One region of the Oceanibaculum nanhaiense genome, then DNA from elsewhere that is predicted to be linked to it. Evidence: predicted binding sites of a transcription regulator. Region 1 holds the regulator's gene; each other region holds the start of a gene.
What was found. The regulator PhoB, encoded in region 1, activates phosphate uptake and scavenging genes when phosphate is short. The targets are predictions, from matches to a motif close to TNTCATAAAACTGTCA.
Positions count from the first base shown of each region.

Region 2: a site for PhoB is predicted at 3,995-4,010, ahead of phnC (phosphonate ABC transporter ATP-binding protein). Genes of this name have one in related genera too.
Region 3: a site for PhoB is predicted at 3,612-3,627, ahead of BKM74_RS07635 (DUF2794 domain-containing protein). Genes of this name have one in related genera too.

Region 1 is NZ_MPOB01000001.1:175,534-185,774, forward strand. It holds gene BKM74_RS00810 (ATP-binding protein) at 1-1,062, shown strand, start outside; gene phoU (phosphate signaling complex protein PhoU) at 1,203-1,913, shown strand; gene phoB (phosphate regulon transcriptional regulator PhoB) at 1,952-2,665, shown strand; gene BKM74_RS00825 (helix-turn-helix domain-containing protein) at 2,748-3,116, opposite strand; gene BKM74_RS00830 (Smr/MutS family protein) at 3,113-3,736, opposite strand; gene BKM74_RS00835 (LutC/YkgG family protein) at 3,739-4,422, opposite strand; gene BKM74_RS00840 (LutB/LldF family L-lactate oxidation iron-sulfur protein) at 4,422-5,843, opposite strand; gene BKM74_RS00845 ((Fe-S)-binding protein) at 5,848-6,633, opposite strand; gene mltA (murein transglycosylase A) at 6,721-7,917, opposite strand; gene BKM74_RS00855 (Tim44/TimA family putative adaptor protein) at 7,924-8,598, opposite strand; gene BKM74_RS00860 (FxsA family protein) at 8,745-9,323, shown strand; gene BKM74_RS00865 (histidine phosphatase family protein) at 9,320-9,874, shown strand; gene secB (protein-export chaperone SecB) at 9,998-10,241, shown strand, end outside.
Region 2 is NZ_MPOB01000004.1:216,191-226,431, reverse strand. It holds gene BKM74_RS08570 (ABC transporter substrate-binding protein) at 1-942, opposite strand, end outside; gene phnE (phosphonate ABC transporter, permease protein PhnE) at 1,109-1,912, opposite strand; gene phnD (phosphonate ABC transporter substrate-binding protein) at 2,037-3,020, opposite strand; gene phnC (phosphonate ABC transporter ATP-binding protein) at 3,100-3,945, opposite strand; gene mscL (large conductance mechanosensitive channel protein MscL) at 4,179-4,622, shown strand; gene phnF (phosphonate metabolism transcriptional regulator PhnF) at 4,626-5,363, opposite strand; gene phnG (phosphonate C-P lyase system protein PhnG) at 5,507-6,001, shown strand; gene phnH (phosphonate C-P lyase system protein PhnH) at 6,004-6,603, shown strand; gene BKM74_RS08530 (carbon-phosphorus lyase complex subunit PhnI) at 6,607-7,716, shown strand; gene BKM74_RS08525 (alpha-D-ribose 1-methylphosphonate 5-phosphate C-P-lyase PhnJ) at 7,718-8,587, shown strand; gene phnK (phosphonate C-P lyase system protein PhnK) at 8,584-9,354, shown strand; gene phnL (phosphonate C-P lyase system protein PhnL) at 9,358-10,071, shown strand; gene BKM74_RS08510 (alpha-D-ribose 1-methylphosphonate 5-triphosphate diphosphatase) at 10,071-10,241, shown strand, end outside.
Region 3 is NZ_MPOB01000004.1:34,184-44,424, forward strand. It holds gene BKM74_RS07610 (nucleoside recognition domain-containing protein) at 1-156, opposite strand, end outside; gene BKM74_RS07615 (hypothetical protein) at 251-448, shown strand; gene BKM74_RS07620 (C-terminal binding protein) at 631-1,656, opposite strand; gene BKM74_RS07625 (SDR family oxidoreductase) at 1,679-2,467, opposite strand; gene BKM74_RS07630 (hypothetical protein) at 2,561-3,049, opposite strand; gene BKM74_RS07635 (DUF2794 domain-containing protein) at 3,239-3,574, opposite strand; gene BKM74_RS07640 (tetratricopeptide repeat protein) at 3,764-4,405, shown strand; gene BKM74_RS07645 (outer membrane protein assembly factor BamB family protein) at 4,413-5,753, shown strand; gene der (ribosome biogenesis GTPase Der) at 5,794-7,230, shown strand; gene mltG (endolytic transglycosylase MltG) at 7,240-8,223, opposite strand; gene fabF (beta-ketoacyl-ACP synthase II) at 8,235-9,500, opposite strand; gene BKM74_RS07665 (acyl carrier protein) at 9,568-9,804, opposite strand; gene fabG (3-oxoacyl-[acyl-carrier-protein] reductase) at 9,985-10,241, opposite strand, start outside.

The sequences.
Region 1 (10,241 bases):
TTGCCCGATCCACTTTTTCTGATCGATGCCGAAGCGACCATCGTCTCCACCAACCGGGCCGCCCGAGAGATTTTCGGCGAGGCGCTGGCGGGCCGCGCCGTGGCCAGCAATCTGCGCCATCCGGAAGTGCTGAAGGCGGTGGAATCGGCGCTGGAGCAGCGGCGGGCGCGCACGGTCGAGATGACCATGCTGGTCCCGATCGAGCGCAGCTTCGCGGTCAGTGTCGAGCCCCTGTCCGAGCCGGGGCCGGACAACAGCCAGGCATTGATCCTGATGCACGAGCTGACGGCCATGAAGCGCACCGAGCAGATGCGCGCCGATTTCGTCGCCAATGCCAGCCATGAGCTGCGCACGCCGCTGTCCACGCTGGTCGGCTTTATCGAAACGCTGCGTGGCCCGGCCAAGGACGATCCAGAAGCACATGAACGCTTCCTGGAGATCATGCACGAGCAAAGCCTGCGCATGTCGCGGCTGGTGAATGACCTGTTGTCACTCTCCCGTATCGAGCTGAACGAACATACCCCGCCGCGGGGGCTGGCCGACCTGTCGCGCATCCTGGCCAGCGTGAAAGCCACGCTCGACATGCAGGCCGCAACCAAGGACATGGCAATCCAGCTCGAGCTCGAGGCCGGGCTGCCGCCCGTCACCGGCGACGAGGACGAGCTGGCGCAGGTTGCGCAGAACCTGATCGACAATGCGACGAAATATGGCCGGCCCGGCACCCCGATCCGCGTGGTGGCGCGACGGGCCGACAGCGTGCCGGCGGCGTTTCCGAAAGCGCCTCACGGCGCTGTGCTGATCCGCGTCCAGGACCAGGGCGAAGGCATTCCGCGCGAACATATTCCGCGTCTGACGGAACGGTTTTATCGGGTAGACAAGGCGCGCAGCCGCGATCTTGGCGGCACCGGCCTTGGACTGGCCATCGTGAAGCATATCGTCAGCCGCCATCGCGGCGCGCTGGCCGTCGAGAGCCAGGTCGGCAAGGGCAGCACTTTCACGGTCTATCTGCCGGTCGCCTCTCCTGCGGCCATCTCTGGTCCAGCGCCCGCTCCGGCCGCCTGAATGCCCGGGTGGCGAACCCGAATTCCGCATCGATGTAATAAAAATGTCACCAAAACGTAGTATTTATGCCGTGCAAGCCCGGTATTGATAAGCCCAAGCGCACGGTCCGCTGACGTTCTTGCCCGTGGAAAGGAAGTTTCATGCCCACCCATACCGTTAAGTCCTTCGATGAAGAGTTGAAGCGGCTGATGAATCTGATCTCACAGATGGGGGGGCTGGTCGAAACTCAGGTCCAGGACTGCATTCTGTCGCTGGCAAAGCGGGACAGCAATATCGCCGAGCGGGTGATCCAGGGCGACCTGAAGATCGACGGGCTGGAATATGATGTGAACGATCTGACCGTTCGCATGCTGGCGTTGCGCCAGCCGCTGGCCGAGGATCTGCGCCGCGTCGTCGGCGCCCTGAAGATTTCCGCGGATCTGGAGCGCATCGGAGATTATGCCGCCAACATCTCCAAGCGCGCGGTCGCGCTGAACCAGCTGCCGCCGGCGCGGCCGGCGGCCGGCATTCCGCGCATGGGCAAGATGGTCCAGCAGATCCTGAAGGAAGTGCTGGACGCCTATGTCGAGCAGGATGCCGAGAAGGCCCTGCTGGTGTGGCGCCGGGACGAGGAAGTGGACGAGATGTACACCAGCCTGTTCCGCGAATTGCTGACCTACATGATGGAAGACCCGCGCAACATCACGCCCTGTACGCATCTTCTGTTCATGGCGAAGAACATCGAGCGCATCGGCGACCATGCCACCAACATCGCCGAGACGCTGTATTACCAGGTGACCGGCCGGCCGCTGACCGCCGAGCGCCCGAAGGGCGACACCAGTGCTTTCACCGTCATCGAGCCAGAGAGCTGACGCACGCGGCTTGAAGCATTTCCCATCGCCTGCCGAGAATGGACCACACCATGAAGCCGTTGATCCTGATTGTCGAAGACGAGGCCGCGATCGTCACGCTGCTGAGCTACAATCTGGAGCGCGAGGGCTTTCAGGTTCTCGAAGCGCGCGATGGCGAGGAAGGGCTGCTGCTGGCCACCGAACGCCGGCCTGACCTCATCCTGCTCGACTGGATGCTGCCGCTGCTGTCCGGCATCGAGGTCTGCCGCCGGCTGCGCCGCACGCCACAGACCCGCAGCATCCCGATCATCATGCTGACAGCCAGGGGTGAGGAAGGCGACCGGGTGCGCGGCCTGAATGCAGGCGCCGACGATTATGTCACCAAACCCTTCAGCCCCAGCGAGCTGCTGGCGCGCGTCCGTGCCGTCATGCGCCGAGCCCGGCCGTCCGCCGATGCGGAGACGCTGCGCTGCGGCGACATCGTGATGGACATCGCCGCCCACAAGGTGAAGCGCGGGGACCGGGATGTGCATCTGGGGCCGACCGAATTCCGCCTGCTGCGCCATTTCCTGGAGCATCAGGGCCGGGTGTTCTCCCGCGAGCAGCTGCTGGACTCGGTGTGGGGGGCGGATGTCTATGTCGAGCCGCGCACCGTGGATGTGCATATCCGCCGGCTGCGCAAGGCGCTGAACGAGGAAGCCGAGGGCGATCCGATCCGTACCGTGCGCTCCGCAGGCTATGCGCTGGACGCCGTCGCCCCGCAATATGCCTGAAGTCCGGCCACTGCCTTTCCATGGCAGGCCGCTATATAAGAAATTAATGTAAAATACGAATATATTGCCGTTTATCGGCCTGTCATTCCGATTTCCGGTGCTTCTCTTCGACCTGCGACAGCAGCGATACGAGCGCCTCCTCATCGAGGTCGGCAATGTTCTTCGACAGCCGATGCGCCAGCCTGGTGGCCGTCGGCGACAGGCCGGCGGTATCGATAACCACGCGCGGATGGGAAATCTCCGCCAGGTGATGCAGCGCTTCCGCATCATCCCAGATCAGCCCGAAATAGCCGCAGATCTGATGGATCAGCCCATCGGTGGGCTGGCCGCGATGACCATGCTCAAGTGCCGAGAGATAGGCCGAGGAGACCTGCAGCGCCGCCGCCATCTCCTTCAGCGTGATTCCGCGCCCGGCGCGCAGTGCCCGCAGCTTTTCTCCGAACGGCGTCATGTCCCCTCCCGCACCCGGCGCAGCAGGACATAGAGCGCGCCGCCACCGCCATCCTTCGGCTGGGCATGGGCGAAGGCCAGCACCTTCTCCCGGTTGCCGCCCTCATTCAACCACCGCGGCACCTCGCGCTTCAGCACGCCCGCCTCGTAGCGGCCGAAATCATCGCGCCTCGTTCCCTTGCCGGTGATCACCAGGACACAGCGCAGCCCGCGCGCCTGCGACCGCGCAACAAACCCGTTCAGCGCCGCATGGGCGGCATCCTGGGTCATGCCGTGCAGATCGATGCGCGCCTCGATGGCGACCTGGCCGCGCTTCAGGCGCATCTGCGTGCGCTTGTCGAGGCCCGGCGCGCTGTCATGCTTGAGAGCGGGCAGGGTCACCGGCGCCTTTACCGGCGGCGCAGCCGGCTGCGGCAGCGGATCGTCCTTCGGCACCCGGCCGCGCTTGCGCTTGGCCGGGGCAACGCCCTCGGCCATCGGCGCCGCCGGAACCGCCTCGACATCGGGCGGCAGCTCGAACGCGCTCAGACGGCGCTTGGCCTCGGCGGGCAGCGGCTTGGCATCTTTTACGACCTGGCGGAAAAGCTCAGCCTCGTCCTTGCTGGCGCGCCGCCGGACCATGCCTAGCCGTCGATCAGGACGATGTGCAGCCGGCGTGGTCCGTGGGCGCCCATCAGGATTTTCTGCTCGATATCGCCGGTGCGCGACGGGCCGGTGATGAAATTCACCGTGCGCGGCATCGTGTCCTTGTCCTGAATGTCGCGCAGCCGCGTCCAGCCATCCTCATAGGAACCGACGATCTGGCTTTTCTTCAGCACCACGATATGGGTCTCGGGCAGCAGATTCAGCGTCGTCGGGCTGTCCGGGCCGGAGGTCAGCATCAGCGTGCCGGTCTCGGCGATGCCGGCAAGCGCCGGCGTGACGCTGGCCGTATCCGGCTCTTCCGCCCTGCCGGTCTTGATCGTCAGCGTCGGGCGCTTGCCCCAGGGCAGGCCGGAGAGCCACGCATCGGGCGCGACACGCAAATCGGCCGGCAGATTATGCTGGGCCAGATACTCGGCGATGGCATCGGGCACTTCCTGCGCGCTGGCAACCTGGCTGATGGTGGTCTGCACGCCCTCCGCCATCTCGACAAACAACGCCACCTGCGCCTCATGCGGAAGCTGCGCGCGCTGCGGGATGAGGTTGGGCCTGTGTTCCGCGATCCGCGTCTCCAGCGCGTCGGCTGGTTCGCCTTCCAGCGCACCACGGCCAAGGGAGCGGCGGATACCGGCCAGGATCTGGTCGCGCGGCGACATGTCGGGCATCAGGCGGCTCCCTTCTTGTCGCGATAGAGCTGCTGGAAGGTTCGGCCCTGCGGCGCCGGCATGTCGCGCACCGAGGTCCAGCCGCTGGCCAGCGGCAGGCTCCTGAACCGGCCTTTGCTGCGACCGAAGCGGCCGAGCAGCCCCATGGCGAGACCCGTCACCCGCTGATAGAGCACCGGGCGCTTGGCAAAAAACGCCCATAGGCCGAGGCCAGCGCGATAGGGTGCCGGCGACAGCTTCTTCTCGAATTCCCGCTTGCGCCAATGCCGCATCATCCGCGGCAGCGGAATGCGCATCGGGCACACGCTCTCGCAGCGGCCACAGAAGGTGGAGGCGTTCGGCAGGTGTCCGGCCTCCTCGACCCCGACCAGGGTGGGTGTCAGCACCGCCCCCATCGGCCCCGGATAGACCCAGCCATAGGCATGGCCGCCGACCGCGCTATAGACCGGGCAGTGATTCATACAGGCAGCACAGCGGATACAGCGCAGCATCTCCTGGAACTCGGTGCCCAGCATGCCGCTGCGGCCATTATCCAGCAGCACCACATGGAACTGTTCCGGCCCGTCCAGATCCTCCGGCCGCTTCGGACCGGTGGAGAAGGTGGTATAGACCGACATTTCCTGCCCGGTGGCCGACCGCGCGAGCAACCGCAATATGGTCGAGGCATCCTCCAGCGTCGGCACCACTTTTTCCAGACTGGCCAGTACAATATGGATTTTCGGCAGGGTCTGGGTCAGATCGCCATTGCCCTCGTTGGTCACGATGACGGTCGATCCAGTCTCGGCGATCAGGAAGTTGGCCCCAGTAATACCGACATCGGCCTTTATGAACCTGTTCCGTAGTTTCGCGCGCGCCTCGTCGAGCAGCTGGCGCGGCTCCGACAGCGGTCGGTCAACCGGCAGGTCAGTGTGGATCTTGCGGAAGCTTTCCTCGACATCCGACTGGTTCAGATGGACCGCCGGCGCGATGATGTGGCTCGGCGGTTCCTTGCGGATTTGGATGATATATTCGCCGAGATCGGTCTCGATCGGCTCGACGCCGCTTTCTTCGAGGAAATCGTTCAACGCGATCTCCTCGGCGATCATCGACTTGCCCTTGGTGACGGTTTTCGCCTCCACGGAGCGACAGATTTCCAGGATTTTCTCCCGCGCTTCCTGCGGCGTGCGCGCCCAGTGCACATGGCCGCCATTCTCGGTCACCCGGCGCTCGAAGCGCTCCAGGTAATAATCGAGATTGGCCAGCGTATGGTTCTTGATGTCGCGGCCCATGTCGCGCAGCGCCTCGAACTCCGGCAGCCGGTCGATGGCCGCGCGGCGCTTGTCCTGAAAACCGACCCGCATGTTGCCCAGCGCCCGCTGCAACCGTTCGTCATGCAGGGCGGTGGTGGCGTTGCTCTTGAAGGAATGGCTGGTGGATTGCATGGCGCTAATTCCCGCGTCCGGGTTCGCCGATGGCCGGCGTATCGGTCATACCCGCCAGTACCTCCGCGACATGGCGGACCTGCACCTTCTCGCCGCGCCGCTTCAGCTTGCCGGCCATGTTCAGCAGGCAGCCGAGATCGCCGGCCAGCAGCGTCTGCGCCCCGGTCTTCACGATGTCATCGGCCTTGTCGGAAACCATACGATCGGAAATATCCGGATATTTGATGCAGAAAGTGCCGCCGAAGCCGCAGCAGATTTCCGCCCCCGGCAGCTCCGTCAGCTTCAGCCCCGCGACCGAGCCAAGCAGGCTGCGCGGCTGCTGCTTCACATCCAGCTCGCGCAGGCCGGAACAGCTGTCGTGATAGGTCACCGTGCCGTCGAAATGCGCCTCGACGCTCTTCATCCCCATCACATCGACCAGGAAAGAGACCAGCTCATAGGTGCGGTGGCCGACATGATGGGCGCGCGGGCCCCATTCGGGGTCCTCCTTGAACAGCTCGGCATAATGCTTGCGCAGCATGCCGGCGCAGGAGCCGGACGGCGCGACCACATAGTCATACCCTTCGAAGGCGCGGATGGTGTTGCGCGCGATGTCCTTGGTATCCGCGAAATCGCCGGAATTATAGGCCGGCTGGCCGCAGCAGGTCTGCGCCTCCGGAACCTCCACATCGCAGCCCGCCTGTTCCAGCAGCCGGATCGCGGCGAAACCGACGGACGGGCGGAACAGATCGACGAGACAGGTAACGAACAGCCCGACCCGGGGTTTCTTCTGTGGCGTTTCCTCGACCATTTTAGGCGCTTCCTGCCGTGGCGTTTTTGCTTCGCCGTTAAGATGACTTCTGCCGGCTTGCTTGACAAGCCGGACCGGTATTACCAGTCAGGAAGCGGGGATCAGCCCCTTGGGCAGCAGCAGATAATAGCGGCCGGGGGATTTCATGCGGCCGGCCAGATCGGCCGCGCCGTCGCCATGGCCCCAGAACAGATCGCCGCGCACCGGGCCCCGGATCGCGCCGCCGACATCCTGCGCCACGACCAGCCGGCGCAGCCGCGCGGTGCCCGGGTCCGGATGTTCGGCGTCAAGCCAGACCGGCGTGCCCAGCGGCACGAAGCGGCGGTCTACCGCCAGGCTGCGCAGTGGCGTCAAGGCCGCGCCCTGCGCGCCGACCGGCCCGTCGCCCGGCAGTTCACGGAAGAAGACATAGGACGGATTGGCGTTCATGAGGGCCGCGGCCTCGGCCGGATTGGCCGCCAGCCAGGCGCGGATCGACTGCATGGAAACGGTCTCGCGGGTCAGCGCACCGCGGGCGATCAGTTCCCGCCCGATGGCGACATAGGGATGGCCATTCTGCCCGGCATAGCCCAGGCGCATCACCCTTCCATCCTCCAGCGTCACCCGCCCGGAACCCTGGATCTGCAGGAAGAAGGCATCGACCGGATCATCGACCCAGACGATCTCCAGATTCCGGGGATCGAGCGCCCCTTCCACGATGGCCTTGCGGTCCTCATAGGGCTTCAGATTGCCGCTGACCACCCGGCCGGCGATGCGCTGGCCCTTCAGTTCCTCGCGGAACTGGCCGAGATCGACCATGACCAGATCGTCGGGCCGACGATGCAGCGGCACCGGATAACGGGCCGAGCGCTGCAAAGCACCGCGCAGCTCCGCCTCGTAATAACCGGTGAACAGGCCGTCGGCTGAGCCGTTATTGGCGGCGCGATAGGGCTTGAAGCTGGCTTCAAAGAAATTGCGGACCGCAGCCGTGTCGCCGGCGGGTACGGATCGCGCCGCATCACAGAGCGGCAGCCAGTCGGCGATGGTGCCGAAATGCGCTTCCGGCCCGAAATTACGCGTCGGCGGCTGGGGCTTCAGCCGATCACAGGATTTCAGCAGCGCCGGCATGGCCTCGGTCAGGGAATCCGCCCGCCATCCAGGAAGCTCGGCGAAGCTGACCGGCTTCAGTGTCAGCCGGTCCGGCGCCTCGGGCACTGGGGCGCAGGCCGCCAGCACAAGCAGAAAGAAGGCCGCCGTCAGGGCGAGACTGTTAAACGCACGGCCGGAACAGGGGCGGGCAGACATGAACCGTCAGTTCGGCGTACGGGTCGCGGCCAGCAGCCAGTTCGGATCGTCCGATCTTGTATCCCGACGGAACGTCCAGATATCCACGACGGTCTCGACCTCATCGGGATCGCCGTCGATCACCTCGCCCGCCGCGTTGCGGGTCAGATTGACCTGCTCGCTGACGAATTCCACCGTCACCTCGGCGAGCGGACCATTCATGCGGGCCTCGGTGATGTCAGCCGCATTCAACGCGATGAGGCGTGTTTCCAGGGTTTCCTTGCGGGCTTCGCGGCTGTCGATGGCGCCGGCGAACCGCTCATAGACCTCGTTGGCCAGCAGCGGGCGCAGCGCCTCCCGGTCACCGCGGGCAAACGCCTCGACGATCATCTCGAAGGCTGCGCGCGAACCGTTGGCAAAATATTTTTCCTCGAAGCTGGAATCCGCGAGCTTGATCTGGGTCAGACCGGCAGCCACGGAACCCGGCGGCGCGTCTTCCAGATCAGCGGCCTGTTTCGCGCGCTGCGGCAATGCCACGACATTGTCGGCGTCATTCTCGGCTTCCGGCTTCGGGCTGAACGGATCCGGCCGATCCCGCTCATTGCCGGTGCGTCGCCCCAGCACGCTGCGCAGGCGCAGAATAAGAAACGCCGCTACCATGGCGAAAAAGATGATGTCCAGAAAAGGAAGCCCGTCGCCCATCTATATATACCGGGCCGGACCGAACTGGACCGTCACCCGCCCTTTGCGCTAAGTAATATCACGTCTGTCAGGCTGACAGCATGATGCGTGCTGTTTCAATAGACGAATCAAACCCTACATAGGGGCGAACAGACGAAAGAGCAAGCATGCCCCTTATAATCCTGGCCCTGTTGATCGGCATTCCGCTGATCGAAATTGCCCTGTTCATCGAAATTGGCGACGAGATCGGCATCTGGCCGACCATCGGGCTGTGCATTGCCACGGCGCTGGCCGGCAGCCTGATGCTGCGCGTCCAGGGGCTATCGACACTGATGCGGGCCCGCGCCGCGATGGCGCGTGACCAGATGCCGGTGCGGGAAATGCTGGATGGCATCGGCCTTGCCATCGCCGGCGCCCTGCTGCTGACGCCCGGATTCGCCACTGACACGGTGGGGCTGTTGCTGTTCATACCCGCGGTGCGGCGCTGGCTCGGCCGCGGGTTTTGGAGCTTCCTGGTCAAGAGCGGGCGTTTTCATGTCGTTGGCACGCCTTTCCCCGGCGGGCCGCGCTCCGGTGCTGCCGCGCGGGGCGGCGGCACCGTGATCGATGGAGAATATCGCGACATCACCGAGGCCGATGACGGCAAGGCCGGCAACCCGGCCTCGCCCTGGCGCCAGCTGCCCGACGAAACCGCGCCAGATGCTTCTCCTGGCCACCCCACCGACAAGACGGAAAAACAGCCATGATCCTGGTCCGCCACGGCCAGTCCGAATTCAACGTGCATTATGCCAAGACCCGGATCGACCCCGGTATTGTCGATCCGGCTCTGACCGAGGAAGGCCGGCTGCAGGCGCAGGCCGCCGCCGAGATTCTGCGCGCGCATGAGATTGAACGGGTGCTGGCCAGCCCCTTCACCCGGACATTGCAAACCGCGGAGATCATCGCCGGGGCGCTGAAGCTGCCGGTCGAGATCGAGCCTCTGGTGCATGAGCATGCCGCCTTCATCTGCGATATCGGCACGCCGGCCGGCGATCTAGCCAAACGCTGGCCGGACTGGCGCTTCGATCATCTGCCGGACCGCTGGTGGCCAGAATCCGAGCAAGAAGAGCAGCTACAAGCGCGCTGCCAGCGTTTCTGGGATCTGGTGGAAACCCACGCGGCACGACCGCGCACGCTGGTCGTCACCCATTGGGGTTTCATCCGGGCACTGACCGGCCTGCGGGTTGGCAATGGCCATCTGGTGCGCTTCACCGCACCTGGTGCTGCGGAACTGCTGCATCCGCGCGAGACAGCCTGAACGCAGCGACCTGAGCGCGGCCCGCCGGTTTCTTCGGGGATAGTTTCTTTGGGCCGCGCTTGTACACATGGCCGATCCGTGATAGCGAGCCGGCCAGTTTCCGAACCGAGGGGCGAGAGCAAGATGAGCGACACGACGGCGAGCAACGGCCAGGATCAGACAGCACAGGCGGGCGGCCTGCCGCTGGTGGTGCACGCGCAGTACATCAAGGATTTCTCCTTCGAGAATCCGAACGCGCCGATGAGCCTGCAGCCGACCGGCAAGCAGCCCGATGTCGATGTCGGTGTCGATGTGCAGGCGCGCCGGCTGCGCGAGGACGATCCGGTCTTCGAAGTGCTGCTGACCATCCGCGCCACGACAAAGAATG
Region 2 (10,241 bases), on a different contig from region 1:
CGACTTCATCGCCTTGGTGTTGGCCGGCCCATAGCCCATCTCGGTCACCAGGAAGGCGGTCGCGGCCTCGGAATTGTTGGAATCGATCAGCGCATGCGCCTTCCCGGCATCCTTGGTGTCCTTGTGCATCACGAAACCGCACACGAAGGTCATCATGCCGGTCTTCGGACGCAGGAACTTCACCGGCAGATTCTCCGCCTTCATCTCGGTATAGTGATCGTTCCAGGTGATCGCGGCCACCACCTCGCCCGAGGCCACGGCCTGGGTCAGTGTCGTCGAATCACTGGTCACCAGCCGCAGATTGTCGGCCAGCTTGGCAAGATGATCGCGCAGCTTCTTCTCATTCTCCGGGGTCAGCTTCACATAGGGGTCGATGCCGAGATGAAGGGCGGCCATGGCCACCGTATCGTCCACACCCTCAAGTGCTGCCACGCGGCCCTTGTATTTCGGGTCCCAGAGGATATCCCAGCTCTCCTTCTCGGCATATTCCGGGGCGAGGTCGGTGCGGATCGTCACCGAGGTGTTGCCCCAATATTGCGGCACGAACCAGACCTTGCCGTCCCCGGCGGCCATGCCGGTGATCTTGCGCAAGGGCGGCGCGATGCTCTCCCAGGTGGACAGCTTCTTCGGGTCGATCGGCTGAATCAGCCCGGCGTCGCGCCAGCGCGGCACCTCATAGGTGCAAGGCGCCATCACATCCGGCTTGAAGCCCGCCATCATCTTGGCGAAGGCCTCGTCCTCATCGGCAAACAGCGCGGATTGCGGCTGCTTGCCGTACTTCTTGGCATAGTCCTCGAAGAAGGCCGGCTCGGCCAGATTCTCCCAGGTGAACAGCATCGCCTCGGCGGCCCTTGCCGGCTGCGGCTGACCCGCGGCCAGAAGGAAGGCGCCGGCGACGGCGCCCGAAAACAGCGCCCGGCTGAAAATCTTGGATCGGTGCATGAACATCTCGTCTCCCTGGATCGTGCGGGTTGATCGGCTGTCGTTTCGTCGGACGGCGGTGGCGATCAATTGTTATTTTGCACGATCCTATATCGGGCGCGGTCCGCCGCCAACGGGCATCAGCAGGGGCCGATACACGCTGGCGAGCCAGACAAGGCCGGAGGGATCAGATGAACAGTTTGCGCAGGCGCTGCGAAACCACGTCCAGCAGGCTAACCGAGACGATGATGATGATCATGACGGCGCAGGTCTGGGCAAAGTAGAAACCGCGGATCACCTCCCACAGCACGACGCCGATACCGCCGGCACCTACCATGCCCACCACGGTGGCGGAGCGGACATTCGATTCGAAGCGGTACAGCGCATAGGAAATCCACAGCGGCAGCACCTGCGGGATGACGCCGAACACGATCTCCTGGATGACATTGGCGCCGGTGGCGCGGATGCCCTCAACGGGGCGCGGATCGATGGCCTCCACCGCCTCGGAGAACAGCTTGGCCAGCACACCGGTGGTATGGATGAACAGCGCCATCACGCCAGCGAACGGGCCGAGGCCGACGGCGACGACGAACAGCATGGCGAAGACCATCTCGTTGATCGCGCGCAGCATGTCCATCAGGCGGCGTACCGGCTGGTTCACCCACCAGGGCGCGATATTCTCAGAGGCCAGCAGCGCGAAGGGAATAGCGGTGACGATCGACAGCACCGTGCCCCACAGCGCGATCTGGATCGTGGTCAGCATCTCCTCGACATAATATTCCCACTGGCGGAAATCCGGCGGGAAGAAATCCTTGGCGAAGGTTGCCATGTTGCCGGAATCGCGGATCAGGTCGAGCGGGCGCATCTCGGCACCCTCCCAGGACCAGACCAGCACGGCCAGGAACAGCCCCCATCCGAGATAGCTCAGAAGCGACTTCTTCAGATCGCGGGGTGGCAGTTCGAGCGCGGCGTCGGCGGTCCGGGGCGTCATGGCCATCTCCTTGGTGGAGGCTGCAGGGGCGGGCGCTGTGGGTGAGGAGCGGTGAAAATACGTCATCTTCTAAAAACCAGGGCCGGCGCGGTTTCCCGGCGCCGGCCCCCAGTCTTTACGGACCTTAGTTGGTCTTCATCTTCTTGTTCAGCTCATCGAGCTTGGCGTTGATCTCGGCCAGCTTCTGCTGCTTCTCGGCCGCCGCCATCTTGTCGTCATTCTCAATGCGGGTCTTGGAGCGGAACAGCTCCAGCTGGCGGATCGGGATCAGCTGGTCGTTGCTGCTCTCGCGGAACGGCGCCCAGGCCAGGCCAGCCAGCACCTTCTTCTCCGCCTCGACATTCGCGCCCTTCACGCCGTAATCCATGAAGAAGCCCTTGATCTTGCCCTTCATCTCAGCCGGCAGGTCGGCGCGCCAGACGATCGGATCCGACGGGATCAGCGGGGAGCGCCAGACTTCCTTGATCTGGGCATACTTCTCGGGGAAGTTCTGCTTGATCCGGTCCATGCTCTCGGTGTTGTTGGTCGCGATATCGACCTGCTTGTTGGCGACGGCCAGCGCGTTGGTCTCGTGATTGGCGGTGACCATGCGCTTGAAATGCTGCTTGGCATCGATGCCGTTCAGCGCGAACACATAGTAGCTCGGCACCAGGAAGCCGGAGGTCGAGTTGGGATCGCCATTGCCGAAGGTGTAAGCCTTGCCGTCCTTCACCAGGTCTTCCAGGCTGTTCACCGGCACATCCTTGTGCGCGATGATCATCGAGTAGTAGCCGGCGCTGCCGTCAGCGGCGACGGTCTGCACGAAGATTTCGCCATTGGCGCGATCCACGGCTTCCATGGCCGACTTGTTGCCGTACCAGGCGATATCGACCTTCTTGAAGCGCATGCCCTCAATGATGCCGGCATAGTCCGGCGCGAAATAGGCATTCACCTTCATGCCCAGCTTCTTCTCCATGTCGGAGAGGAAGGGCTGCCAGACGGTCTTAAGATTCTGCGAGGATTCGGTCGAGATGATGCCGAAATTCAGCTCCTTCATCTCGTCCGCCTGCGCACCGGCGGTCAGCGCGGTCATCGCGACTACGGCGCCCGCGAGGATTTTGCGAAGCATTCTATTACCTCCTGATTTCGTCACCGGGATATTCCGGTCTTTCGCGCCCTTCCCCCGAAGGTCACGCAACAGGCCGCGATCAGTGTGCGGCCACCAGCTCCGGGGACGCCGTAACCGGCTCCGGCCGCTGATTCTTGATGAAGTCGCCGAGGATCAGCTCCTCACTTTCGGCGCCATACAGCTCGCGCAGGAATTCCGGCGTCAGCGCCTCGCTCGGCCCGTCATAGATGATCTCGCCGGCCCGCATCGCGACGGTGCGCGGGCAATAGCGCAGCGCGTAATCCACCTGATGCAGCGAGACGACGACAGTGATGCCGTCCTCACGGTTGACGGTCGCCAGGATTTCCATGACGCGGCGCGCCGATTCCGGGTCCAGCGAGGCGATCGGCTCGTCCGCCAGCACGATCTTCGCCTGCTGCACCAGCGCACGGGCGATGGCGGCACGCTGCTGCTGGCCGCCCGACAGGGTGGAGGCGCGCTGCGCCATATGCTGATCCATGCCGACGCGGGACAGTGCCTGCATCGCCAGATGCTTTTCCTCCCTGGTGAACAGGCCGAGCGTGCCGCGCCAGGCCGGAATACGCCCCAGCACGCCGATCACCACATTGGTCATGACCGACAGCCGGTTCACCAGATTGAACTGCTGGAAGATGAAACCGATATGCGCCCGCACCCGGCGCACGTCGCGGGCGACATTGCCACCGGACTGCACCGTATCGCCGAGAATGCGGATCTCGCCCTTGCCGCGCACCGGATCGCCACCGACCAGCCCAGCCATATGGCGCAGCAGCGTGGATTTGCCGGAGCCCGAGGCACCGATCAGCGCCACCATCTCGCCCTTTTGCACCAGCAACGACACATCGTTCAGGGCGCGGGTCGCGCCGAACGTCTTGCTGAGGCCTGAAACCGTTATCGCCGTCGACATCCCAACCTCTTCGGTGGTGCGGATCGGCATTTGGTGTATCAGCCCGCCGTTACGGTTCGGTGACGCTTCCTTTACCGATTTGCAATGCTTTCCCCGGCGCAAAGCGCGCTTTCTCCACGCCGCCCGATAAGTCTATGGAAACCATCAAGCTTTGGATTAGGCTGTGTGCAGCGCCACCGAATCGGCAAGCGCCGGAGAGCCAGCACAAAGATCCGGGACAAGGAGAAACGGGAATGAGCGACGGAAAGAAAAGCGTCCTGACGGAATTCAGGACCTTCGCCATGCGCGGCAATGTGATCGATCTGGCGGTCGGCGTCGTGCTCGGCACCGCCTTCGGCGGCATCGTTTCCTCGTTGGTGAACGATGTCATCATGCCGCCCTTCGGCGTGATGCTGGGCGGGCTGGACTTCTCCAACTACTTCATCACGCTGGGCGAAGGCGATTTCGCCAGCCTGGCCGAGGCGAAGGAAGCCGGCGTGGCGACCCTCGGCTACGGCAAGTTCATCAACACCGTGGTGAACTTCGTCATCATCGCCTTCGCGATCTTCATGGTGGTGCGCCAGATCAACCGCCTGTCCGCCAAGGAGGAGGCGAAGCCGGCAGCACCGCCCCCGCCGCCGCGCCAGGAAGTGCTGCTGGAGGAAATCCGCGACCTGCTGAAGCAGCAGCGCGAATAGCCGCTAGCCCTCCGGCGCGTCGAAGACCAGCTGCACCCGTTCCGACGCAAACCGCACATAGCCGTAGCGCACCGGCACGCCGTCCAGATCGGCATCGACCGCCTCGGCCACCAGCACCGGCCGGTTGCGCGGCTGCGCGAGCATCGCCGCCTCATCCTCGCTTGGCATGCGCGCGGTGATGCGGGTCAGCTTCCGGCGATAATCGCTGACGCCATGGGCGCGCAGCATCTCGGTGACCGAGCCGTTTTCCGCATAGACCGCCGCCGCATTCGGAAACCGGGCCGCCGGGAAATAATTGTTGCCATAGGTTATCGGCCTGCCATCGGCCGCCCCGACCAGGCGCAGCATGATGCAGGGCGTATCAAGCGCAACCCCCAGCTCTTCCGCCACCTCCTCGCTTGCCGGCAGGGTACTGCTGTCGATCAGCGTGCCGCCGGGAATCCGGTTCTGCGCCGATACGATCTCGGAAAACCGGGTGCGCGCGCTCAGCGCATAATCCAGCACATGCTCCTGTACGAAGGAGCCGCGCCCCTGCTCGACACGCACCAGCCCATGGGCTTCCAGCGCCTCCATCGCGCGGCGCAGCGTATGCCGGTTCACCCGGAAGCGCTCGGCCAGCTGCTTTTCCGTCGGCAGGCGGTCGCCGGGCTGAAAACGCCCCTCGGCGATATCCTGGGTGATCGCCTGTTCGATTTGCCGCCACAGCGCGACACCGTCCCGGCGCGATAAATCGTTCTGCATCTCTGCCACCTGTCTTTCGGCCTGTTTCCGTAAACGCCGCGTCACAGGAAATTCACAACTTGCCCCCTTTACGAAACCAGGGCGCGGGAGCATAGTGGTGAAAATTGATACGGATGTCTATACAAATTATTCAGAGGTATAGCGTGACACCTCCACAAGCGGCAGATCACACGACATCGCCTGAGACCACCCAAGCAGCGATTCTGGCCGAACGGCAGCGCTGGATGTCCGTCCTCGCCAAGGCGCCGCCGCTGGCGCTGGAAACGCTCTGGGGCAGCATCGAGACCAAGCCTGACTGGACCTATCTGCGCCAGCCGGAGACCGGCATGGTCATGCTGCGCGGCCGTGCCGGCGGCACCGGCCAGCGCTTCAATCTGGGCGAGATGACGATGACCCGCTGCGCCGTCCGACTGCCCGATGGCCGGGTCGGCCATGGCTATGTCGGCGGGCGCGACAGGGAACATGCGACTCGCGCCGCATTGGTCGACGCGCTGATGCAGGACGCCGCGCAGCGCGACGCCCTGGACGCCGCCATCATCGCGCCGCTGGAGCAGGCCGCGCGGGAGGCACGCGAAACGGCATCGCGCAAGGCGGCGGCCACGAAGGTCGATTTCTTCACCATGGTGCGCGGGGAATGAGTATGACCGACACGCTGCTCGCCGGCTTCAATGACACCACGCTGGACAGCCAGCGCGCTTTCCGCGCGGCGTTGGACGCGCTGTCCCGCCCCGGCCGCGTCATTACGATGCCGGACCTGCTGCCGGACGGCGCGCCCGCCCCGCTGATGCCGGCCACCGCCGCGCTGGCACTGGCGCTGTTCGATTACGAGACGCCGGTCTGGCTGGATGAAACGGCTGATACGCCTGCCGTGCGCGACTGGCTGCGCTTCCATTGCGGCTGCCCGTTGGTGGCGGACAGGGCGCAGGCGCGCTTCGCCCTGCTGGCCGGCGCGCCCGGCACGATGGTCGGATTCGACACCGGCACGGACGCCTATCCCGACCGGTCGGCGACGCTGATCTGGCAGGTGGACAGCCTGTCGGAAGGCAGGGCGTACCGGCTGGCCGGCCCCGGCATCGCGCAGGAGGAAAGTTTGAAAACAGACTCCCTGTATGCCGGTTTCGATTCGGACTGGCAGAAAAACGCCAAGCTGTTCCCGCGCGGACTGGACCTGTTCCTGGTGGCCGGCGACCGGCTCGCCGGGTTGCCGCGCACCGTCACCATCAAGCGCGTGGAGGGCTAAGCCATGTATGTCGCCGTAAAGGGCGGACAGCGCGCCATCGACAATTCCCGGACGCTGCTGGCAGAAGAACGGCGTGGCGACCCCGCCGTGCCGGAAATCACGCTGGCGCAGATCGACGAACAGCTGTCGCTGGCGGTGGACCGCGTGATGGCGGAAGGCGCGCTCTATGACCGGGAGCTGGCTGCACTGGCCGTGAAGCAAGCGCGCGGCGATGTGATCGAGGCGATCTTCCTGCTGCGCGCCTACCGCACCACCCTGCCCCGCCTTGGCTATGCAGAGGCGATCGACACCGCCCGCATGGCGATCCGGCGGCGCATCTCGGCCACCTATAAGGATCTGCCGGGTGGCCAGGTGCTCGGGCCGACCTTCGACTACACGCTGCGCCTGCTGGATTTCGATCTGGCGGAAGACGGCACTGTTCCGGCCAGCGAGCAGGCGACGGAACCGCTCGACGGCTCGATGCCGCGCGTCGCCGACATTCTGGGCCATGACGGGCTGATCGAACCGGAGGACGCAAACGACGCGCAAGAGGTCGGCGACCTGACGCGCGACCCGCTGACCTTCCCGGCCGACCGCGATGTGCGGCTGCAGGCGCTGGCGCGCGGCGACGAGGGCTTCCTGCTGTCGCTTGGTTATTCGACACAGCGCGGCTATGGCAAGAACCACCCCTTCGCCGGCGAGATCCGCATGGGCGAGGTCGCCGTCGAGTTCGTGCCGGAGGAGCTGGGCTTCCCCATCGAGATCGCCGAGATCACCGTCACCGAATGCCAGATGGTGAACCAGTTCCAGGGGTCGGCCACCGAGGCGCCGAAATTCACCCGTGGCTATGGCCTGACCTTCGGCCATTGCGAGCGCAAGGCGATGGCGATGTCGCTGGTGGACCGCTCGCTGCGCGCCGAGGAGCTGGGCGAGTCGGTGAAAGCCCCGGCGCAGGATCAGGAATTCGTGCTGTACCATTCCGATAATGTCGAGGCGTCCGGCTTCACCCAGCATCTGAAGCTGCCGCACTACGTCGATTTCCAGGCCGAGCTGGTGCTGGTGCGCAAGATGCGTGAGGCCGCCGCCAACCAGGCGGAAGCGGCTGACCGCGATATCGAGGAGGCGGCAGACTGAGATGAGCAAGGTCGAAGGTTATAATTTCGCCTATCTCGACGAGCAGACCAAGCGGATGATCCGCCGCTCGGTCCTTAAGGCGGTGGCAATCCCCGGCTACCAGGTGCCGTTCGGCAGCCGCGAAATGCCGCTGCCCTATGGCTGGGGCACCGGCGGCATCCAGGTAACTGCCGCCGTGATCGGACCGGACGATGTTCTGAAGGTCATCGACCAGGGTGCGGACGACACCACCAACGCAGTGAACATCCGCAGCTTCTTCGAGCAGACCACCGGCGTCGCCACCACCGACAAGACGCGCGCGGCGACGCTGATCCAGACCCGCCACCGCATCCCGGAGGCGCCGCTGACCGAGGGCCAGATCATGGTCTATCAGGTGCCGATCCCGGAACCGCTGCGCTGGCTGGAGGCGCGCGAGACCGAGACCCGCAAGATGCACGGGCTGGCCGATTACGGCGTCATGCATGTGAAGCTGTACGAGGACATCGCGCATTACGGCCAGATCTCGACCGCCTACGACTATCCGGTGCGGGTGAATGACCGCTATGTCATGAGCCCCAGCCCGATCCCGAAATTCGACAATCCGAAGCTGGACAATTCGCCGGCGCTGCAGCTGTTCGGGGCCGGCCGCGAGAAGCGCATCTACGCCATTCCGCCCTATACCAAGGTGGAGAGCCTGGATTTCGAGGATCACCCCTTCCAGATCGAGAAATGGGACCGCGCCTGCGCCATCTGCGGAGCCACCGAATCCTATCTCGACGAGATCGTGACCGACGACAAGGGCGGACGCATCTTCGTCTGCTCTGACACGGATTATTGCGGCGAGCGCGTGGCCGCCGGCCATCGCGGTGCGGATGAGGAGCAAGCGGCATGACCCCGCTTCTGCAGGTCAGCGGACTGACCAAGAATTACGGCGCCCATATCGGCTGCCGCGATGTCGGCTTCGAGCTGTTCCCCGGCGAGGTACTGGGCATCGTCGGCGAATCGGGCTCCGGCAAGACCACGCTGCTGCGCTGCCTGTCGGCGCAGCTTGCCCCGACCTCCGGCAGCGTCGCCTATGACATGCGCAGCCAGGGCCTCACCGACATCTGGGGCCTGTCCGAACCGGAGCGCCGCATGCTGACACGCACCGACTGGGGCATCGTGCATCAGAGCGCCCGCGACGGGCTGCGCATGGAGGTCTCGGCCGGGGCCAATATCGGCGAGCGGCTGATGGCGGTAGGCGCCCGCCATTACGGCAATATCCGCACCGAGGCGGAGGACTGGCTGACCCGCGTCGAGATCGAGACCGGGCGTATCGACGATCTGCCGACCACCTTCTCCGGCGGCATGCAGCAGCGGCTTCAGATCGCCCGCAATCTGGTGACGCAGCCGCGTCTCGTCTTCATGGACGAGCCGACCAGCGGCCTCGACGTTTCGGTGCAGGCCCGTCTGCTCGACCTGATCCGCACGCTGGTCAACCGGCTGGGCATTGCCTGCATCATCGTCACCCATGATCTCGGCGTGGTGCGGCTGCTGGCGCACCGGCTGATGGTCATGCGGCGCGGCCAGGTGGTGGAGCACGGCCTCACCGACCAGGTGCTGGACGACCCGCAGCACCCCTACACCCAGCTTCTCGTCTCCTCGATCCTGCCGGTGTGATCCATGACCCATAATGAAAAGACCATCATCGCGGTCGAAGATCTGGGCAAGAGCTTCACCCTGCACATGCAGGGGGCGACGCACATCCCGGTCCTGTCGGATGTCAGCTTCTCTGTCGAGGCCGGCGACTGCCTGGTGCTGGACGGCCCGTCGGGGGCCGGCAAGTCCAGCCTGATGCGCTGCCTCTACGCCAATTACCTGCCGCAGCGGGGCCAGGTGCTGATCCGCCATGATGGCGCGCTTGTGGACATCACCCACGCCGAACCGCGCACCATTCTGGACATCCGGCGCCGCAGCCTGGGCTATGTCAGCCAGTTCCTGCGTGTCATCCCGCGCGTGCCGACGCTGGAACTGGTGATGGAGCCGCTGCTGACCCTCGGTGTGGCGGAAGAAGCGGCGCGCGAGCGTGCCGGCACCATCCTCGCCCGGTTGCGCATCCCGGAGCGGATGTGGCATCTGCCGCCCGGCACCTTCTCCGGCGGCGAGCAGCAGCGCGTGAACATCGCCCGAGTCATGGTGGTGGAGTATCCCGCATTGCTGCTGGACGAGCCGACCGCCTCGCTGGATGCCGACAACCGCCAGACCGTCGTCGAACTTGTAACAGAAGCGTGCGCGCGCGGCGCCGCGATTGTCGGTATCTTCCACGATGCGGCGGTACGCGAAGCGCTCGCCACCCGCACCCTGACCATAACCTCCAGCGACAAAGTGGCTGCCTGATGAGTGCCGAGACGATCCTGACCAATGCCCGCATCGTGCTTGCCGATTCCGTGCTGGAAAGCGGCACGCTGCTGGTGCGCGACGGGCTTATCGTGGAAATCGCGGAGGGAAGCAGCCAGGCCGCCGGCGCCATCGACCTGGAGGGCGATTACCTGCTGCCCGGCCTGATC
Region 3 (10,241 bases), on a different contig from region 1:
CAGGCCGATGGCCAGCGTCACCGAGCCCTCGGCGGCCTTGATCATGCCGGCACCCAGCAGCTCCATCGGCGACTGATCTATCCCCTCCCAGGCGATCTGCCGGATGGCGGCGACAAGGAAGGCGATCATCACGATGGCGAGGAAGATGATGTTCACGGGCGGGTGCGTCCTGGTTTTGCCAAAGCCGGGTCCAATCTATAGGCTGGCGGGCAATATGGAACAGGCTCTTAAGGGCAGGAGCGAGGCAGGCATGAAGTTCGCGGATCAGATGGCGATTAAGCTGCTGGCCCATGCGGTCAACCAGCTGGGTACGGCGACGACGGAGGCGCTGTGCGCCACGCCCGACCGCCGCATGGTGCGCCTGATGGTCGAGCGCGTGAAGGGCGATCTCGACAGCTTCCTGGAGCATTACGAAGCGGTCGAACCGGCGGACGAGAAGCAGGGTTAGGCGCTGACAGATTTTCCTCGATATGTCATTCCCGGCCCCATGTTCCATTGGGTGCCGGGAATCCAGGGTTCAGCTTACTCAGTCGATGCTCCAGCAGGCGGAAGCCTGGACCCCCGCAACAAGTGCGGGGGTGACGGTTAGGGTGGATGGGCAGGGGGGTGCGAGACCTGCCACAAGAGCCATCACCGCTTCAGATACGTCCCATTCACGCAGTTGCGCAGCTCGCCGTCGCGTAGGTAGGCGATGGCGGTCTCCACCGCCTTGCGGCGGGCGTCCGTCTGGCTCTCCACGCTGTACCAGGCAGCGTGCGGGGTAACGACGAGGCGGCCTTTGATCCAGTCCGGCTGATCACGAAAATCGCGCATCAGCGGATGGTTGGCTTCTGGCGGCTCCTTTGGCAGCACGTCGAGGCCGGCGGCGGCGATGCGGTTGTCTTTCAGCGCTGCGTGCAGGGCATCAAGGTCGATCAGCGCGCCCCGCGCTGTATTCACCAGCACCGCTTCCGGTTTCATCGCAGACAGCGCGGCGGCGTCGATGATGTGCCGCGTCTCCTCGGTCAGCGGCGCGTGCAGGCTGACAATGTCGGCCTCGCCCAGCATCGTATGCAGGTCGGCCATCCGGGTGACGCCCAGCGCGATCTCCTGCCCCCAGGCGAGATAGGGGTCGTAGGCCAGCACATCGAGCCCGAAGGCCTTGGCGCGCAACGCCGCCGCGGTGCCGATGCGGCCGAGCCCGACGATGCCCAGCTTCTGGCCCCGGATGCGGCGGATGGTGGTCGCCGGGCCGCTCCAGTCGAAGCCGGCCACCGGGTCAGTGCGGATGCGGTCATTATACTGCACGATGTTGCGGCGCAGCGTCAGCATCAGGGCGATGGCGTGGTCTGCCACCTCGCTGGTGCCATAATCCGGCACGTTGCAGACCGGGATGCCGGCTTCCCCCGTCGCCTTCAGCTCGACATGGTCGAAGCCCGCACCGCAGCGCACGATGATGCGGCATTTCTTCAGCTTCGGCACCAGTGCGGGCGTGATCGGGCATTCGTGCCACAGCAGGATGGCCTCCGCCTGTTCCCATTCGGCATCGGGGATGGCGTCGCTGCTGCGCTCGCGCAATGTAACCAGATTCAGCAGGCCGGCGGCAGCCTCGCGCTCGACCAGCGCGCCGTCATGATATTGCGCGTCCGGCGTCAGGGTGCGGAAGGGTGCGGTCATGGCGTTATCCTGAAATAAGGGGTCAGACGAGATATTCGGTGCCGGCATCGACATTCAGGCTCTGCCCGGTGACGTGCCGTCCGGCATCGGAGCAGAGATAGAGCGCCATGTTGGCCACATCGGTCGCGGTCACGAATTCCTTCAGCGAGATCGGCGCCAGCATCTCGGCGCGCATCTCCTCCTCGCCGATGCCGCGCGCCTTGGCCTTGGCCGACAGCACCGCCTCGATACGCGGGCCGGCGACCGAGCCGGGCAGGATGGCGTTCACCCGGATTCCGTACTCCCCAAGCTCGACAGACAGGGTGCGGGTGACGCCGACCACGCCCCATTTCGTCGCCGAATAGGGGCTGCGCATCGGGAAGGCAAAGCGCCCTGCGGCAGAGGCCAGGTTCACGATGCATCCGCCACCCGCCTGTTTCCCCGCCTGCTTCAGGGCCGGTACGGCGCGGCGGGTGCAGTAGAACAGCCCGTTCAGATTCACATCCAGGGTACGTTGCCACTCATCCGGGTCGATCTCCTCGATCGGGCCGGTGGGCCCGGCGATACCAGCATTATTGACCAGGATGTCGAGGCCGTTCAGTTCCTTCAGCGCCCTGTCCATGAAGCGGTCCACCTGCGCCCGGTCAGCGACATCCACCACCATGCCGAAGCTGCCGGGCAGGGCGGCGATGATCTCGTCCAGCGCCTTCTCATCGATGTCGCAGAGGAACAGCCGGGCGCCGGCCTGGTGGAACAGTTCGGCAATCCGCCTGCCAATGCCGCCGCCGGCCGCCGTGACGATGGCGTTGCGCCCGTTGAGGCTGAGCTGCATGGGGGACCCTCCGCTGTGCTTCTTGATTGGGTTCAAGATGTATCAGGCGAGGCGGATAGGGGGGAAGGGGAGCGTACTTACTGACGCAAATATTTACAGCCGGTCGGGGTCGATCTGGTCCTTCGGGTCGCCATCGCGGCTGCCGACCATCAGCCCGCCGGCGATGAAGGCGCCGGTCAGCAGCAGGGCGGTGATTGTCGCCAGCGTGCTCCAGGCGGCGCCGAATTCCTGGCCGATCCAGACCACGCCGAACCAGAAGGCGAAGAAGGAGGCGACGGCGGCCAGGAGCATGAAGCCGACCCTGAGCACCAGATTGCCGATGCGCCGGGCCGACATCACCTCGCCCACAGCGGCACGCAGCGCGGTGTCGCGCAGTGCTTCGGCGATTTCCTGCTGCGCCAGCTTGCGCCAGTCGCGGTAGGACATGCCGCCGCCGGTCTTGTCGCTGACTTCCTTGCGGCTCTCGATGACGTCGCGCAGATGATCGACGATCTCTGCCGCGCGCTCGTCATGTGTCATGTCGGAACGCCGCTTCTTCGGTCCCGGTGTTTCGCGGGAAGGCGCGATCTTCAGCGGCGGCATGGAGACATGCCTGGGGGCAGGACGGGGCGGCCGGCCCGCCTGTCCGCCATTTCGATAGGAACTTTGCGACATCTTCGCCCTGGCATCTGTTGCGTATCGGCTCATGCTGCGAGCCAAGCAAGGATTGCGCCAGACAATAGCGGCTGCGGGCTGCGGCGTCGATCCTGATGCTGTTTTCAGCACCCCACCCTAGCGTACCACCTCTAGGCGGCGGTCGAAGGCTTCAAGCACCTCCTCCAGCGTCGAGCCGCGCTTCAGCTGCTGCTTGCCGCTGACCAGATAATACTCAACCGGGCGCTGCGGCCCCTTGTTGCATTTCTGGATGGCGAAAATTGGCCGTTCATGCGTGTGGCGGAAGATCGAGAAGGAAGCAACCTGCCCGTCATGGTCGATGGCGTAGTCGCGCCATTCGCCCGAGGCCACGCGGCGGCTGTACACATCCAGTATCCTGCCCAGCTCATGCCGGCTGAAATAGGTGCTGCGGCGTTGCTTCTGATAATCGGCCAGGCGGACGAACTGGTTCATAAGGCGGTCTCGGCACCTATTCCGGTTAGGGTTGCTGTAACAGTTTTGCCAAAATTGCCGGCAGCGTAAAGCCCGAAGGAAGCGAACTCGTCTCTGCGGCACCGCTTCGCATTGCATTGCCGGGGCGTGGAGGCTACCTTACGCCGCTTTCGGACCGATCCGGTCCTCCCGTTAGCGAGAAGCTTGCCCGTGGCCGATATTTTTCGCGAAATCGACGAGGAACTTCGTCAGGACAATCTGAAGCGCATCTGGACGCGCTATCGATACCTGATTGTGGGTGGTGTGGCGGCGCTGCTGCTGGGCACCGCCGGCTATGTCGGCTGGAAGGAATACCAGTCGCGCCAGCAGGCGGCGACCGCGGAAAGCTATTCGGCGGCGCTGGCCCTCGTCGGCGAACAGAATGCCGAGGCGACCGACCGCTTCGCCGATCTGGCGCAGTCGGGCAGCACTGGCTATGCCGCGCTGGCACGGCTGGAGCAGGCAGCCCTGCTGTGGCAGGACGACAAGCGGGCTGAGGCCATCGCCGCCCTGGATGCGCTGGCTGGCGATTCCGCCGCCCCCACGGCGCTGCGCGAACTGGCGACGGTGCTGGGTGCCCAGCGCCGGCTGGAAGCGGGCGAGAGTGCCGGCGTGAAGACGCATCTGGCCACCCTTATCGACAGCGACAGCGCCTGGCGGCATCTGGCGCGCGAGCTGGCCGCCCTGGCCGCCGAGGCCGAGGGCAACCGGGCGGAAGCGCGCGAGCTGCTGCGCAAGCTGACCGACGATCTGGAAGCCCCGCAGGGTGCCCGCGCCCGCGCGGCCGAACTGCTCCAGGCATTGCCGGAATAGACCCGAAATGACCAGATTTCGTGCCCTGCTTCGCTGGACCCTGGCGGCTTCCGTCAGCTTTGCCTTTACCGGTGCCCTTGCCGGCTGCGGCTGGTTCGGCGCCAAGGAAGCGCCGCCGCTGCCGGGCGAGCGCATGGCGGTGCTGCTGTTCGACAGCGAGCTGAAGGCCGATCCCCAGGTGGCCGAGCAGGCGGTCAGGCTACCGCGCCCGGTCGTCAATCCGGACTGGGCAATGGCCGGCGGCCGTCCGAGCCATGCCATGCATCATCTGGCGCTGGGTGATATGCCGGGCGTCGTCTGGCGCGCGGATGCCGGCACCGGCTCCGACGATAACGCGGTACTGACCGCGCCGCCCATCGTCGCATCCGGCAAGGTATTCACCATCGATGCCGAGGGCATGGTCAGCGCCTTCGATGCTGGGAACGGTAACCGGCTCTGGCAGGTCGAGACCGCGCCGGAAGGCGAGAACAGTGCGGTGGTCGGCGGCGGGCTCGGGTATAACAATGGCCGGATCTATGTCGGCAGCGGCTATGCCCAGGTGCTGGCCCTCTCGGCGGAGAATGGCGAGCAGGTCTGGCGCGCCAACATGCCGGCCCCGGTGCGTGCCGCGCCGACCGTCTCCGACGGGCGCGTCTTCATCGTCACGCTGGACAATCAGGCGATTGCGCTGAACGCGGAGACCGGCGAACGCCTGTGGGGCCATGCCGGTATCTCCGAAGTGGCGGGTCTTGTCGGCGGTGCCAGCCCGGCGGTGGAGCGCGATGTGGTGGTCGTGCCATTCTCCTCCGGCGAGATTTTCGCGCTGCGGGCGGAGAATGGCCGCCTGCTGTGGACCGACAATTTGACCGCCGTGCGCCGCGTCGATGCGATCTCCAGCCTGGCCGATATCCGTGGCCTGCCGGTGATCGATCGCGAGATCGTGCTGGCGGTCAGCCATAGCGGCCGCATGGCCGCGGTGGACCGCCGGATCGGCGCCCGCCTGTGGGAAAAGGATATTGGCGGCACGCAGATGCCGTGGGTCGCCGGCGATTACGTGTTTGTCGTGACCAATGATGCCGAACTGGTGGCGCTGACCCGCAAGGAAGGGTATATCCGCTGGATCGCCCGGCTGCCGCGCTTCGAGGATGAGGAGGATCGCGAAGACCCGATCTTCTGGTCCGGCCCGGTGCTGGCGGGGGACCGGCTGATCGTCGCCGGCTCGCATGGCGAGGCGATGTCGGTCTCGCCCTATACCGGCGAAGTGCTCGGTCGCTTCGAACTGCCGGATGGCGTCTCGATATCGCCGGTGGTGGCCGACAACACGCTTTACATTCTCACCGACGCCGCCGAATTGCTGGCGTTGCGCTGAGCCCGACACACATCAGGTTGGGACAGGTCACTTGACCGACATGACTCGCTTTACCATCGCCATCGTCGGCCGGCCGAACGTCGGTAAATCGACGCTGTTCAACCGGCTGGCCGGCAAGCAGCTGGCCATCGTCGAGGATACGCCGGGCGTCACCCGCGACTGGCGCGAGGCGGCGGGCCGGCTCGGGCCGCTGCGCTTCCGGCTGATCGATACTGCCGGTTACGAGGAAAGCTACGATGACAGCCTGCCAGCGCGGATGCGCCAGCAGACGGAGCGGGCCATCCAGGAGGCCGACCTCACCCTGATGGTGGTGGATGCGCGCGCCGGGCTGACGCCGCTGGACGAGACCTTCTCGCGGCTGTTGCGCAAGGGCAGCCGGCCGGTCGTGCTTGTCGCCAACAAATGCGAGGGCAGGGCGGGCGAGCCCGGCTTGCTGGAGGCATATTCCCTGGGGCTGGGCGATCCGATCCCGTTTTCGGCGCAGCATGGCATCGGCCTGTCCGATCTGTATGACGCCATCGTCGCCCATATGCCGGAGGAGCCGGAAGAGCCGGCGGAAGAGGATGAGCCGTTGCCGGTGCCAGCGGTGGCCGGTGTAGCGGTCGTGGACGCGGATGGCGTGGAGGTGCTGGATGGCGATTTGCTGCCAGACGATGCGCCCCGCATCATCCAGATGGCCATTGTCGGCCGACCGAATGCCGGAAAATCGACGCTGGTGAACCAGCTGCTGGGCGTGGAGCGCATGCTGACCGGCCCGGAGGCCGGCATCACCCGCGACGCCATCGCCACCGACTGGGAATATGGCGGCCGTCCGGTGCGGCTGGTCGATACCGCCGGCATGCGCCGCAAGGCGCGCATCGACGAGAAGCTGGAGCAGCTTTCCGTACAGGATACGCTGCGCTCGATCCGCTACGCCCATGTCGTGGTGCTGATGCTGGATGCCGAGCTTGGCATGGACAAGCAGGACCTCACCATCGCCCGCATGGTGGAGGAGGAGGGGCGCGCGCTCGTCATCGCCTTCAACAAGTGGGACGCCGTCACCGACAAGGAAACCGCGCTGGCCGATCTGCGCGACCGGCTGGAAGTCTCCCTCAGCCAGGTCAAGGGCGTGCCGGTGGTGACGTTGTCGGCGCTGAAGGGCCGCAATCTCGACAAGCTGATGGGGGCCGTCTTCCAGGTCTATGACACCTGGAACCGCCGCGTCTCCACGGCGCAGCTCAATCGCTGGCTGGCCGGCCTTACCGAGATGCATCCGCCGCCGCTGGTCGCAGGCCGCCGGCTGAAGCTGCGCTACATGACCCAGATCAAGACAAGGCCGCCGACCTTCGCGATCTGGGCCAGCCGGCCGGACGAGCTGCCGGGCAGCTACCAGCGCTATCTGGTGAACGGGCTGCGGCAGGATTTCGATTTGCCGGGGGTACCGGTCAGGCTCTATCTGCGCAAGGGCCGCAACCCCTATGCCAGCAAGAAGAAGTAAGGTTACGCCCTACTGACGCTGCTCGCGCTGGAACTGGCGCCAGCGCCGGACATTGGCATTGTGCTCGTCCAGCGTGCGGGCGAAGGCATGGCCGCCGCTGCCATCGGCCACGAAATAATACTCGTCGCTGGAAATCGGATTCAGCACGGCGCGCAGCGAATCGCGGCCGGGATTGCAGATCGGCGCCGGCGGCAGCCCATCGCGCGTGTAGGTGTTGTAGGGGTGGTCCTTCTGCAGATCGACGCGCAGCAGGGGCCGGTCCAGCGTGCCGAGGCCGTCGCTGAGGCCATAGATCACCGTCGGGTCGGATTGCAGCCGCATGCCCTTGCGCAGCCGGTTCACGAACACGGCGGCGACGCGCGGGCGCTCTGACGGGATCGCGGTCTCGCGTTCGACGATGGAGGCCAGCACCAGCGCCTCCTCCCTGGTATCGAAGGGCAGGTTCGGCGCGCGGCTTTCCCACAGCCGGTCCAGCGTTTCGCGCATGGCGTGCTGCATGCGCCGCAGGATATCCGCGCGCTCGTCACCATAGGAGAAATGATAGGTCTCGGGCAGCAGGGCGCCTTCCGGCGGCAGCGGGGCGGGGTCGCCGTCCAGCCCCTCGACGGCGGCGAGCTGGGCAGCGATCTGCCGTACCGTCAGCCCTTCGGCGATGGTCAGGCGGCGCACCACGGTCTCGCCGCTTTGCAGCAGCGCCATCACCTCACGCGGGCTGATGCCGGGCTTGAAGGCATATTCCCCGGCCTTCAGCGCGCCGGAGACGCCCTTCAGCTTTACCGCGGCCATGAACAGTTCGGGATAACGCAGGATGCCGGCCTGCTCCAGCCGGCGGGCGATGCCCTCGACACCGCTGCCGCGCGGGATGACCAGCGCGGTCTCGGTCAGCAGAGGGCCGGGCCGGGTAAACTGGGCATAGCCCCAGACCAGCAGGCCGCCGCCGGCCAGCATGGCCAGCAGCAGGAAGGTCAGAAAGCCGGAAAGCAGGCGTCCCATCGGACGCCCGCTCAGGCAATCGCCGTGAAGATCAGCGAGGCGTTGGTGCCGCCGAATCCGAAGGAGTTGGAGAGCGCCGCCCGGACTTTCCGCTCCTTCGCCTTGTGCGGCACGAGGTCGATGCCCGTGCAGCTCTCGGACGGATTGTCCAGGTTCAGCGTCGGCGGCACGAGGCTGTTGCGCATCGCCTGGATGCAGAAGATCGCCTCGACGCTGCCGGCGGCCCCCAGCAGGTGGCCGATGGCCGATTTGGTGGAGGACATGGAAATCGACTTGGTGGCATCGCCGAACAGCCGCTTCACCGCGCCCAGCTCGATCTCGTCGCCCAGCGGCGTCGAGGTGCCGTGCGCGTTCACATAGTCGATATCCTCGGGCGACAGGCCGGCATCGCGCAGCGCGTTGCGCATGGAGCGGAAGCCGCCATTGCCATCATCCGCCGGGGCGGTGATGTGGTGCGCATCGCCCGACATGCCATAGCCGACCAGCTCGGCATAGATCGTCGCACCGCGCCGCTTGGCGCGCTCATACTCTTCCAGCACGACGATGCCGGCGCCTTCGCCCATGACGAATCCGTCGCGGTCCTTGTCCCAGGGGCGGGAGGCCTTTTCCGGCGTGTCGTTGTAGTTGGTGGAGAGCGCACGGGCCGCCGAAAAACCGGCGATGCCGATGCGGCTGACCGCTGCTTCCGCGCCGCCGGCGACCATCACGTCGCAATCGCCATGCATGATCAGCCGGGCCGCATCGCCGATGGCGTGCGCGCCGGTCGAGCAGGCGGTGACGGGAGCATGGTTCGGTCCACGAAAGCCGTATTTGATCGAGACATGGCCGGAGGCCAGGTTGATCAGCGCGGCCGGGATGAAGAACGGCGTGACCCGGCGCGGGCCCTGTTCCTTCAGCGTGATGGAGCCATTATAGATGGTCTCCAGCCCGCCGATGCCCGAACCGATCATGACGCCGACGCGCTCGCTCTCCTCATCGGTTTGCGGCGCAACCCCGGAATCCGCTACCGCCTGGTCGGCCGCAGCCACCGCATAGATGATGAAGCGGTCCATCTTGCGCTGGTCTTTGGTCGATATCCATTCGTCGGCGTTGAACTTGCCCTCCGACGCCGGACCAGACGGTACCTGACCGGCGATCTTCGCCGGCAGGTCCGAGACATCGAAATGCTGTACGCCGGTAATTCCGGACTGTCCGGCAACGAGGCGATCCCAGGTGGCACTGACACCGCATCCCAGCGGTGTGACCAGACCCATCCCGGTGACGACGACACGTCTCATGCTCTGTACCGCTGTTCGTTACGTGAATCCGTGCATCCTGCGTACAGCACCGACAGGACAGCGACGCTCAGGCAGAGTTCTTTTCGATGAAGCTGATCGCGTCCTTGACGGTCTGGATCTTCTCCGCCGCATCGTCCGGGATCTCGCAACCGAATTCTTCTTCGAACGCCATCACCAGCTCGACGGTGTCCAGGCTGTCGGCGCCCAGATCGTCAATGAAGCTGGCATCTTCGGTAACCTTCGCCTCATCGACACCCAAGTGCTCGACGACGATTTTCTTCACCCGCTCGGCGACATCGCTCATGATTAGCAGTCCCTTGATTTGTATTGAAAAATACCTGTTTACCGAAGGCGCCGCCAATGGCCGATACTTCCCTCGGGCGGCAAGGTGGGGTTGTCTATCACACTTTGTTTTTTCAGGCCAGCCTTCGACAAATGCAACATGAAACCGCTTTTGCGCTGGTTTCGTGTCGCATTCAAGCCGTTACAGCATCGCCATTCCGCCATTCACATGTAACGTATGGCCGGTCACATAGGATGCCTCGTCGCTGGCGAGATAGAGCACGGCGGCGGCCACATCCTCGGGCGTGCCCAGCCGGCCGGCCGGGATACGCTCGGACAGTTTCGCGTGCTGCTCTTCCGACAGGGCGTCGGTCATCGGCGTGGCGATGAAGCCGGGGGCGACCAGATTGACCGTGATGTTGCGCGCCGCGACCTCGGCGGCCAGCGCCTTGGAGAAAC